Regions from separate parts of the Paenibacillus sp. FSL K6-4396 genome, predicted to be linked through region 1. Evidence: riboswitches for the same ligand, from Rfam matches in the RefSeq annotation. Region 1 holds a riboswitch; the other holds the start of a gene.

Region 1 (6,047 bases):
GGCACCGCGGGATGTTCTTTTTTCAGTCGCTGGCCCACCGTAAATCCATCCAGCCCGGGCAGCATGACATCCAGAATAATGAGTGAGCAACCGACAGCAGCCTCCGCTGCACCTTCACCACTGCCGAGCCATACCACCTCATAACCGCGCTCCTCCAGATCGGCTCTGACCCAAGTCGCAATTTCCGTATCATCTTCAATATATAACAGTTTGGTTTTCATTCGAATAGTCGTTTCCTTTCTGCCCCCATTGGGTTAATGATATATCTGAGCATCATCATAATAAAAGCTGTCTATAACAGATGGATTCATATCTTGTTGAAACCATATTGAATTCCTTTACGTTACCACACATTCTAATTATAGCTTATCCATTAACGTGGGGAATGTTATATCAATCAAATCTACCAAGTACATATTATACCTACACCTGACGGGAGGAAATTCATTATGCTGCTGGAAGCCATCTATCATCAACCGAAACGAAACTGGGCCTATGCCTATGACCAAGATACAATCCATCTGCGCCTGCGCGCCAAAAAGAATGATCTGACTGAGGTACATGCCCTGACCGGAGACAAATATACGTGGGATGCAACCAAAGCGCTGGTCCCCTTAACAAAGTTCACTTCTGACTCGATGTTCGATTACTTCGAGGGCGAGGTGAAACCTCCCTACCACCGACTGAAGTACTCTTTTTTGCTGAAAAACGGAGACGAACAGATCTGGATGACCGAGACGGACTTCCAGGAAGAAGAACCGGACGATCCGGGTCGTATGTTCCAGTTCCCTTATATTCATGCCGGAGCTGTATTCACACCCCCTGCATGGGTTAAGGATGCGGTGTTCTATCAGATTTTCCCTGAACGATTCGCGAACGGCAACCCGGATATTAGTCCGGAAAAGGTGGAACCGTGGGGCGGCGAGCCGACACCCTTCAATTTCTTCGGTGGTGACCTTCAGGGCGTGATCGACCATCTGGATTACATCAGTGATCTGGGCATTAATGCGATCTACTTCACCCCCATCTTTGAAGCTACCACCAATCACAAATACGATACTGAAGACTACCTGCGGGTAGATCGGCACTTTGGTGACGCAGATACCGTGAAACGACTGGTCGAGCTGTGCCATGCACGTGGAATTCGCGTATTGCTGGATGCTGTGTTCAACCATTCCGGGAAGACGTATGCGCCGTTTGTGGATGTACAGAAGAACGGAGAACAATCCAAATACAAGGACTGGTTCCATGTACACGAATACCCGCTGGACGTGAAGGACGGCATTCCTACGTATGAGACCTTCGGATTCGAAGCGCACATGCCAAAGCTGAATACAGAGAATGCCGAGGTTAAGGACTATCTGCTGAAGGTTGCCGAGTATTGGATCAAGGAAGTGGGCGCGGACGGATGGCGGCTGGATGTTGCAGACGAAGTGGATGATGCCTTCTGGCGTGATTTCCGCCGTGTGGTCAAAGCCGCTAATCCGGATGCCTACATTCTGGGCGAAGTATGGAACGAGTCTTCCTCCTGGCTGCAAGGCGACCAGTTCGATGCGTCCATGAACTATCCGTTTACCGATGCCGTAAATGCCTTCTTTGTGAAAAATACAATGCACGCCGAACAGTTCGCGAACTCCATCGGTCGACAATTATCCCGTTATCCGCTTCAGGCCAGCGAAGTGGCGTTTAACTTGCTGGACAGTCACGATACCCCGCGACTGCTCACGCTGTGTGAAGGAGACCAGCGCAAGATGAAGCTGGCTGCATTATTCCAGTTCAGTTACATGGGCGCGCCGTGCATCTATTACGGAGACGAGATTGGCATGGACGGCGAACATGATCCGGGCTGCCGTAAATGCATGGAATGGGATGAAGCGAAGCAGGACCGAGAACTGTTCGACTTTTATCAGAAACTGATCTCCCTGCGTCATGCTCATCCTGCCCTGCGTGCAGAAGGCACCGTTCGTTTCCTGCAGGCTCGTACCGATGGCAGCCAACTGGTATTTGAGCGGCAAAATGAGGAGGAACGCATTCTGGTTCTGTTCAATCGATCCGAAGAGACGGCTATTGTCGAACTGGAGGCCGGTGACGGGGAATGGACCGAGCTATTCGGTGGAAACCATCGTACCGCCAAGGAAGATGGCGTGCTCGCCATTGAACTGCCCGCATATGGATATGCCGTACTGAGTACGGCTGTGAGCCCGGACTAGAGTTATAATACACATACTTCTGAGCCATATCTAAGTAGCCTATCTTCGCTTCATCTGGCAGCATAAACAAGCGTCCTGCAGAACCCGGATTCAGGTTCGCGGACGCTTGTTTTGTATTCGCCGTTATACATCATAATGTCCCTGGTTATATCTCAGTGGTCCCGTTCAGCTTAAGCCTGAGGGTCCGTGTGCACTTGAGCATTATCCGTACCACTTGTAATTGTGTCAGAATCCGCTGGCTTCGACTCCTGCTCAGGCTCTGCACGCTTTGCCTTCGGTTTAGCCAGCTTTTGCATCATTTTACGGCCCGTTGGTGTCTGGGCCAGTCCGCCTTGGGCCGTCTCCCGGTGGCGGCTCGGCATCGCACTGCCTACTTCCAGCATAACGTCGATGACTTCATCTGACGGAATAGCACTACGCACTCCGGCCAGTGCCATGTCAGCCGCAGCCAGCGCCGTAACTGCACCCAGTCCGTTACGGACGATGCACGGGATCTCAACGAGGCCTGCAACTGGATCGCAGATAAGGCCCAGTGTATTTTTTAATGCTAGGCCAACCGCATGAACGACCTGTTCCGGTGTACCTCCACGCAGTTCAACCATGGCACCCGCAGCCATGCCAATCGCGGAACCCACTTCCGCCTGACAGCCACCCTCGGCACCAGAGATAAATGAATTGTTCGCAATAACATAACCAATCGCTCCCGCACAGAACAATCCGTTCACCAAATGTTCGTCCGTCCAGCCAAATCGCTCCTGTGAGCTAATAAAAACACCAGGGATAATGCCGCAGGAACCGGCTGTTGGTGTTGCCACAATCCGCCCCATCGAGGCATTCACTTCAGATACACACAGGGCATACGCCATGGCAAGTGCGGAAGCATCTCCTGAGCAAGTCTCACCCTTGCGAATGTACTCGGCCATTCTTTTACCGTCTCCACCCGTTAATCCACTGCGTGATGTTGTATCTTCCGTTAACCCTTTACGTACCGCTTCCTTCATCACCTGATAATATTCAGACATCTGTTTCACAACATCCGCTTCCGGTGTATTGGTCTCCTGAACTTGCTCCTCGATCATCAGCTGAGCAATCGTTTTGGATTCCGCTGTACAGATCGTATTCAGTTCGTGTAAATGTTTAAATCGCATCCGAATCAACTCCTCTCTTCAAATCGATGACACGAATATCCAGTACATGATCCAGCTCCTTCAGGCGCTTGAGCATATCAGGATTAGGCACACCATCCATTTCCATCGCGGTCAGCGCTTCGCCATCACGGGCTTTGCGGTCCACCTGCATATACCCGATGTTAACCCCGGATGAACTGATCGTGGACGTTACCGAGGCAAGCACTCCTGCTTTGTCCGCATGTCGCAGAACGAGTGTCGGAAACTCACCACTAATCTGAACACGAAAATCATTCATCGAATGCACCGATACGCTTCCACCACCAATAGATGCACCAATCAAGGAGCAGGCACGTTCTTCATGCCACAACTCAATTTTGACCGTATTCGGATGAGGAGCAGGCAGGCCACTTGTATAAAACTCAACCTCCATGCCCGCTTCCTCTGCGTATTGCTCTGCATCCGGAATACGCGGATCGTCTGTGACATAATCCAGCAAACCGCCGATCAGTGCCAGATCTGTTCCGTGCCCCTGATACGTGTCAGCAAATGAACCGTATAGTGTCAACCGGGCACGATCTGGCGTACATCCTAGCCACTGTCGAGCAATTCTCCCTAACCTTGCCGCTCCAGCTGTATGTGAACTTGAAGGCCCCGTCATCGACGGACCAATAATTGAGAAAACATCTTTAAATCGCACCTTATAACCCTCCAATTGTATTCGTCATTTTCATCCAGATCCCATGCCATAATGTTCCTTTATTACTGAATGATGACATCAAAAAAGGACAGAAGAAGGCCACAGGCCCTCTCTCTGTCCTCGATACCTGAGAGTTTCACGATCAGCAGTGTCTCACGACAAGGTGCATGCCCTGCAATTGCAGACAAGGTCACCAGGCTGACTGATCATATACCCCTTGGGTGGCGCAGTTCGCGCACTCTCCAGAGTTGCGTCCAACGATGGTACATTTACCTGAGAGATTAACCGCTGCGCCGGGTGCGCAGCAGCTTGCTCCTTCGGTGCCTGAAGACTAGCCATTGCTCGGCTAACTCAGGTCTCTCCCGCTCGTTATCATCCGCTGTATGGAACCATTCTGAGCGTATGTCAGAACAGTAATGGAAATCGTTCATTTCTTCTTCATTAAGATTAATCGACCGGAAGATCAGTGTCAACAAACTTAACGATTTCTTTGGATGTATTTCCCTCATTTTCGATTGAACCGATGAAAACCAGAATATTTTGTCAGCTTTCATTACATTAATTCGATAAAGAGAACTTTTAAACAGCTTATTTCATTTTCCTTCAATTCATAAAGCGCTTACTACTATTTATGATATTGTCCACGAAACTGTTCGGGTATTCAGGCAACCATAATATTTGAACCACACTGTTCGTGGCCTATCCTGATCTGCACACCCTAATTCACAGTTCGTAGAAGATACTCTCGTTCTGTACATAAGGTCTGCAATACTTGCTGCATAACTTCGGCATGCGATCTTTCATCCACTCGTGCCTAGACTCGTTCCCCATCTGAAAAGCATAATAACCAAGTGTAAAGATCAACATGAACCCTTCCATTAATCGGATATCACGATCCGTCAGTGGTGCGATCTGTTTGGTATAACCTGATAAGAATATGTCACGTTCCTCCCGATTGAACATAAGCGCTGCCCCTCCGGCATCGAAAAGATAATAACCATAACCGTGTAGACAAAAATCAATCATGGACATCCCCTGATCCGTGATCAGCAGATTGTTGCGAGTAATATCCCCATGAATGATTCCCCATGTCTCCGCGTGCTGCGGGTATGTTTCTAGCTGCTCATTAATGTTCTCAAACGTCTCACGAAGCAGATCGAAGTCTTCCGTTGTAAAAATCCCCAGTCGGACACCTTCCTCTTGCTGCCCTAGCATGACCAAGTTCTCATGAATGTTGCCATATGCCGGCCGCACCTTTGTTCGATCTGTCTGATTCTGCTCACGCCCATATTGATGAAGCATCTGCAGTTGTGCCCCAAGATCATAGATCTGCTCTGTTGTCAGACGTTCTCCCTGCTGGATGTCCCTGCCCTCAATCCACTCCAGTACTGTACAGCAGATCTCTTTCCCTGCCTCACTTGTCCATACCGTGACCCATTCACCGGATGCGTTGCGTACTGGATGTTGCACGCGCAATGCTGTCGTTGCATTTAACTCATGAAGCAGATTCATCTCTGCCTCCAGCGCAGGAGGTGTATGCTGAATGCCTGTCATACTTGCATATGCGGCTTGATGGATACGGAGCAGATACTTCTGCCCGCTTGCTTCATCAACGACATGATACGTCAGATTCTCGTTGTGACGAATATAGGAAACGACAGGTTTCTCAATAGTGTAGTTCTGTATAATCTGAGCTGCCATATGGTCGTAAGACATCTGATCCGTAGTGATTATCAACATCTCCTTCAAAGTAATGTAAACGCTCTCTTATTACTAAATATCGTAGCATAATGTTTATGTCACATACAGAAAATTCTAATAAAATTATAAATTAAAAAAGCACAACCCCCGAACAACCGTCCAGGCATTGTGCTTTCTTTTGTCTCTATTTATTTCTCAATTTCTCTGTCTATTGCTCTATGTGACACTCCATGATCCAATTAACCAAAACGACCCATAATGTATTCTTGCGTCAGACGATTGTCCGGGTTCGTGAAAATATGCTCTGTA
Region 2 (6,047 bases), 5.0 Mb from region 1:
GAATCATCTGGTGCCCTTCAATACGCTCCATGACAGGTTGCATATGAGCAAGCAGACCTTCACGAAGCAAACGATCCTCATGAAAGGCGTAATGCGTTCTCCCCTGCATCTGATCAATCAGTGAATGCACCCTGTCCAGTAAAATTAAGTCGTCTATTGGCAACAGCCGCGAAGAGTGAATCCGCTGCTCTGTCTCAACTAATAGTCTGTGAAAATAAGCTTGCTCCTCTTGGGAGAATGTCAGCCCCAGTTGAGTGGATAACACACTACACAAGCGTGAAGCCATATAAGGCGGAACCTTCATCTCATCTTGCGCTGCAACTGCATCTCCCGTGTTCTCTCGTAGAGACATACCACCAATACCAAAACCTTTACGAATACGGACAACCGCTACGGATAATTGAATCAGCAGCTTCATGTATTGACGTTCCGGGATGTTCTCCAGCCATTCAATATCTGGTTGCCATAACGCATTTTCTATCGTAAGCACATCACCGTGTCCAATCATATCCAGCAATTTTTGGTTTACGATGGAGCCACCTTGTTCAGGTTGTCTTCCGAACAGGTCGGATTCATCCAGAAATTCCAGAGCAAGTGCAGCTATGGCTGTGCGATGAATCGTCTCACTCCCGTTAATCTTGACGCCATATCCACGTCTGCGAACCAGTTTTAGTCCCGCCTGACGAATTCGTGACTCCAGATCGTCCAAATCCGTGGTTACGGTGGATACGGTCACTTTCAGATCCGAAGCCAGAGCGAGTAACTTTACAGGCTCCGCTTCATCAAGCAGGATGCAAAGCATGAAGAGCTTACGCTCTTCCGGCGTAAACTCTACATATTCTTTACCCTCTAGTTGCTGGCGCAATACAGCCAGATCATCGGAACTGGCATCAATTCGGATACCGGTTCCCGATTTTTTTTCCAGCCTCATGCCCAAAGGTTCAAGCCATTGTTCAATCATTTGCAGCTCCCGGTGAACCGTTCGGGTACTGACCTTTACTTCAACGGCGATTTCGCCGGCTGTTACTTCATGTGGATGCTCCAGCAGAAACTCCACGATTTCACGTTGTCTTTTGGTAATACTCATATCTCAGCCTCCGGCTCAGGGAAAACAAATGCGTACAATTACTTTAGACGTTCAACGAGCGCATCGTATTCCGGGCTTTTTAGGAAGTTGTCGATGGATATATGTTCTGCGTTCGGCGCAACGGAGCGGGCACGATCGGTTAATATTTGTTGTGTGATGACCACATCTGCATCTGGCGGGATATCACTGATGGCCGTATTGGTCACCGTAACGTCAATCCCCTCTGCCTTCATCTTCTTGCGAAGAATGGAAGCGCCCATGGCACTCGAGCCCATACCTGCATCACAGGAGAAAACAATCTTCTTCACATCTGTTTTCACTGGAGAAGAAGCCATATCTGCGGCTCTGTCTGCTTCACGTCGATTAGCCGTAATGCCAGCGTTTGGCACGGTTCCTTGACTCTTCATGTCTTTCATCCGACTGGATGCGGACTCCAAATCTTCGTCCTTTTGTTTACCCGTTTTCAGCAACACCGCTGCAACCAGGAAAGATACGACGGCTGCTACAAGCACCCCTGCGAGCATCGGCAGGTATCCACCTTTTGGTGTTAAGAGGAAATACGCGATAATACTACCCGGTGATGGTGCCGAAACAAGTCCCGCTCCGGTGAGCATGAATGTTAATGTACCTGCGACGCCACCCGCGATTGCGGCAAGAATCAAAATGGGTCTCATCAGAATGTAAGGGAAGTAGATCTCATGAATTCCCCCGAAGAAATGAATGATAACGGCACCTGGTGCAGAAGATTTGGCCATTCCGCGTCCGAAGAAACAGTAAGCAAGCAAGATACCAAGTCCCGGACCCGGGTTCGATTCAAGCATGTATAATACGGATTGCCCTAATTCTCTCGCTTGATCTGTTGCAATCGGTGTCAGAATTCCGTGGTTGATCGCATTGTTCAGGAACAATACTTTACCTGGTTCAATGATTAGGTTGACCAGTGGTAACAAGCCCAGATTCATTAAGCCTTGTACCCCCGCAGACAATACTTTGCTAATTGCTTCTACAGCAGGCCCGATGCCCAGTAGCGCAAAAATCCCCAAGATCCCGCCAATAATACCGGCTGAAAAGTTGTTAACCAGCATTTCAAATCCGGCTCTAATTTTACCTTCAATGGATTTATCGAACTTTTTGATAATCCATGCTGCCAGTGGTCCGGCAATCATGGCACCGAGGAACATCGGGATATCACTACCCACGATGACCCCGATGGTCATAATGGCACCCACGACACCACCACGCTGACCATGCACCATCGTACCCCCGGTGTAACCGATTAACAGTGGCAGCAAATATTTGATCATCGGATCAACTAGCTGTGCCAGTGTCTCGTTAGGGAACCAGCCTGTTGGAATGAACAGAGCCGTAATTAATCCCCAGGCGATGAACGCTCCCATATTCGGCATGACCATACCACTCAGGAATCGGCCAAAACGCTGAACACCAACCCGTAGCCCACCTTTGGAATTGGACGATTGGTCCAAATTACTCATTGTATTATCCTCCTTGGATCAAGTGATTATGATTTATGAAAGGGGTATCATTTCTCCCCTGCTGTAATCCTAAGCGAGAATGCTCTCCTGTTCAATGAAATGAAAGCGTACTTTCGTCATGAACAATGATGACAACATTAGGTTATGTAATCGTTTTAATCGATGCATAATGGCTGAATCCATTGGTACGCAAGGCTTTTCTTGCCTATGACTTTTATCATTTCCAGAATCATTTTCTAACCTATAGCTTGGTCCAATCAGGTGATTTACATCCACAATCTGCTTCAATCCACATTCAAAACTATTCCTGGAAAGCACAAAAAACCTGTGCAAGCATCCGGCTCACACAGGTCGAAACAATATGAAGCTCATTTCATTTGGTTATAAAATATATGTTAATAAGTACAAGTTCGTTGCTACTATTCTTCCGTATGTTTACGATACGCGTCTGCATTCATCAATGTAGACAATGCTGCTGTCAGATCTCCCTCAACACGAATCTCAATCATCCAGCCTTCCTCGTAAGGAGAGCTGTTCACAAGTTCAGGTGAGTCCTGCAACGAATCATTGACTGCAATAATAGAACCTGTGACGGGAGAGAACAAGTCCGAAACTGTTTTGACCGATTCTATTGTTCCAATACTGTCCTCTGCTTTTACATTGGTTTCAAGGTCAGGCAATTCCACAAACACAATGTCACCCAGCTGATGCTGCGCGAACTCGGTAATGCCAATACGTACAGTATCCTCCCCTACGGTTTGCACCCATTCGTGCTCTTCACTGTACAGGAAATCACTTTTCAATTCGCTCATCGATATCCGCCTCGCTTTTCATTAAATGAGTGCATGCGTTCTTTGACCTTAACCCTTTTCCCAGAACATAGCGTATGATATTTATGAATCAAATGTCAAGATACCTCACAATTTATTTGCTGAACACCTCTAAATCCTGTAACCGGATTACACTCTTTCTTCATATACTGGTGAATATTAGAATAGTAAGCGCAATCTTTTTAAATACACGAACAATAATACTTAAAATATATTAAATATTCGGTTTTTATTCATTATCAATGATATCGTTCTTGACATCGGTAGTGGATTCACGTTTTAATGAGAGGAGTAAATGTGTTTATTGGACTATGTTATACTCGCGGATGAATGTAAAGGGAGAGATTACCCGTGACACCCGATTCGGGATGTACATGAGGTAACGCCGAAGGAGTAAACCACCGATAAGCGGGGGTGAATCTCTCAGGCAAAAGGACTTTTACGGGACGCAACTCTGGAGAGAATCTATTCGCCCTGTGCGGGCGTTATGATCACCCAAGGGGAAACCTGCTGCACAACGCAGCGGGGTAACTCTCAGGTACAAGGGACAGAGCCTTAGAATACAGCGTGCTACTTGGCATGCCGATTCTTTGGCCTGTCCTTTTCCTTTTTCCCAAAAAACGAAAAACAGGATGTCGAACGGCGCTGCCCTAGCTGCTTACCATACTTATGTTATGAAAATATCTAGCTGAAAAATTTAAAAATACCCTGCTTCATTGATCCACGATTATATTTCCGGCCGGTTGACGGTCCATGACGAGGTGATTTGATGTCCGATTTGCTTAAAACACCACTCTTCCCCCTATATCAGCAATACGAAGGTGTACGGTGCATTGATTTTGGAGGCTGGGAGCTTCCGGTGCAATTTAGCGGAATCCAAAAAGAACATGAAGCGGTACGCGAGCGCGCTGGACTGTTCGATGTATCCCATATGGGCGAATTTACAGTACAGGGTGAGCAGGCCGAAGTTTTTTTGCAACAAATGACGACCAATGATGTGACCACGCTGGTTCCCGGTCAAGCCCAGTACACCCTGATGTGTTATCCAGATGGCGGTGTGGTGGACGATCTGCTCGTGTATAAGCTGAAAGATCAGCATTATATGCTCGTCGTTAACGCCTCCAATATCAACAAGGATTGGGCGTGGCTGCAAGAGCACTTGATCCCTGGCGTAAGCATGACCAACGATTCGGAGCAGACGGCGCTGCTCGCCTTGCAAGGTCCACTGGCTGTAGACATTATCGGAAAAGTTACAGATACGGATGTATCCACGATTGAACCGTTTCGTTTTGTGCAGGATGCTGAAGTATGCGGAGTAAAATTACTGTTGTCCCGTACCGGTTATACCGGTGAAGATGGCTTTGAGCTATATGTACCTGTGGACCAGGCTACTGTAATCTGGAATGGATTAATGCAGGCTGGAGAAGAGCATGGGCTGGTTCCAGCTGGACTTGGTGCAAGGGATACGCTGCGTTTTGAAGCCAAGCTGCCTCTGTATGGGCAGGAATTATCTGCAACGATCTCTCCGCTAGAAGCTGGCGTTGGTATGTTTGTGAAACTGAATGCCGGACCTTTTATCGGACACGAAGCCTTGTTACAGCAAAAAAATGACGGGCCCGCCCGTAAACTGGTCGGCATCGAAGTACTGGAGCGCGGTATTCCTCGCCCCCACTATCCGATTTACGCCGAAGGCGTACAGATCGGTGAAGTGACAACAGGCACGCAATCACCTACATTGAAGCGTAATCTGGGGCTTGCCCTCATCGACAGCAAATACGCTGCGCTGGGAACCCCGCTTGAGATTGAGATCCGCGGCAAGAAACTAAAAGCCGAGGTTGTGAAGACCCCTTTTCATAAACGGACACGTACGTCTAAGACACCTACTCAAGGAGCTGATCAAGCATGAGCAAGCACCGGTACATTCCCATGACTGAACAAGATCAGAGCGCCATGCTCGCAACCATCGGTGTGGATACGCTGGAGGAACTGTTTCAGGACATTCCAAAAGAGATTCGTTATCAGGGCGAGCTGCCCGTATCCTCCAAACTTGATGAATATGCGCTAACACGTCATATGTCCAAACAAGCCGGCGCCAACGCCAATTTCGAAACACACGCCAGCTTTCTCGGCGCAGGTATATACGATCATCATGTTCCTTCCGTCATCAATCATGTCATTTCCCGTTCCGAGTTCTACACTGCCTACACACCTTATCAGCCTGAGATCAGCCAAGGTGAACTACAGGCCATTTTCGAATTTCAATCCTACATCTGTGAATTAACCGGTATGGCTGTAGCCAATGCCAGTATGTATGACGGCGCAACCGCCTTTGCTGAAGCAGGTAATCTGGCCGCAGCGGCAACTCGTCGCAAACAGCTCATCGTCTCCCGTACCGTTCATCCGGAAGCCCGTCAGGTATTGCAGGCGTATGCGCACGGACTCCGTCTGGAGATTGTCGAGATTGGTTATAAGGATGGCGTCACGGACTGGGATGCCTTGCAAGCCGCCATATCGGACGATACCGCTGCTGTCATGATCCAGAGTCCGAACTTCTTTGGTGCCGTGGAAAATGTGAAGCAGGCTGCCGACCTCGTGCATGCGCACAAGGGCCTACTCGTTGTAAGTGCCAACCCGCTA

What was found. A riboswitch is a leader RNA that binds a small molecule or an ion and turns the genes downstream of it on or off. The one in region 1 is predicted to bind glycine.
Region 2: it holds a riboswitch for glycine, as region 1 does, so the genes downstream of both, gcvT (glycine cleavage system aminomethyltransferase GcvT) here and sdaAB (L-serine ammonia-lyase, iron-sulfur-dependent subunit beta) in region 1, are expected to answer to the same signal.

Annotation. Positions count from the first base shown of each region.
Region 1 is NZ_JBBOCR010000001.1:506,473-512,519, reverse strand. It holds gene MHB85_RS02450 (response regulator transcription factor) at 1-221, opposite strand, end outside; gene MHB85_RS02445 (alpha-glycosidase) at 450-2,210, shown strand; gene sdaAA (L-serine ammonia-lyase, iron-sulfur-dependent, subunit alpha) at 2,381-3,358, opposite strand; gene sdaAB (L-serine ammonia-lyase, iron-sulfur-dependent subunit beta) at 3,348-4,037, opposite strand; glycine riboswitch at 4,150-4,285, opposite strand; glycine riboswitch at 4,290-4,412, opposite strand; gene MHB85_RS02430 (phosphotransferase enzyme family protein) at 4,761-5,753, opposite strand; gene pstB (phosphate ABC transporter ATP-binding protein PstB) at 5,978-6,047, opposite strand, start outside.
Region 2 is NZ_JBBOCR010000001.1:5,532,075-5,538,121, forward strand. It holds gene MHB85_RS24200 (BglG family transcription antiterminator) at 1-1,087, opposite strand, end outside; gene MHB85_RS24205 (PTS mannitol transporter subunit IICB) at 1,126-2,580, opposite strand; gene gcvH (glycine cleavage system protein GcvH) at 3,000-3,392, opposite strand; glycine riboswitch at 3,737-3,859, shown strand; glycine riboswitch at 3,863-3,963, shown strand; gene gcvT (glycine cleavage system aminomethyltransferase GcvT) at 4,180-5,316, shown strand; gene gcvPA (aminomethyl-transferring glycine dehydrogenase subunit GcvPA) at 5,313-6,047, shown strand, end outside.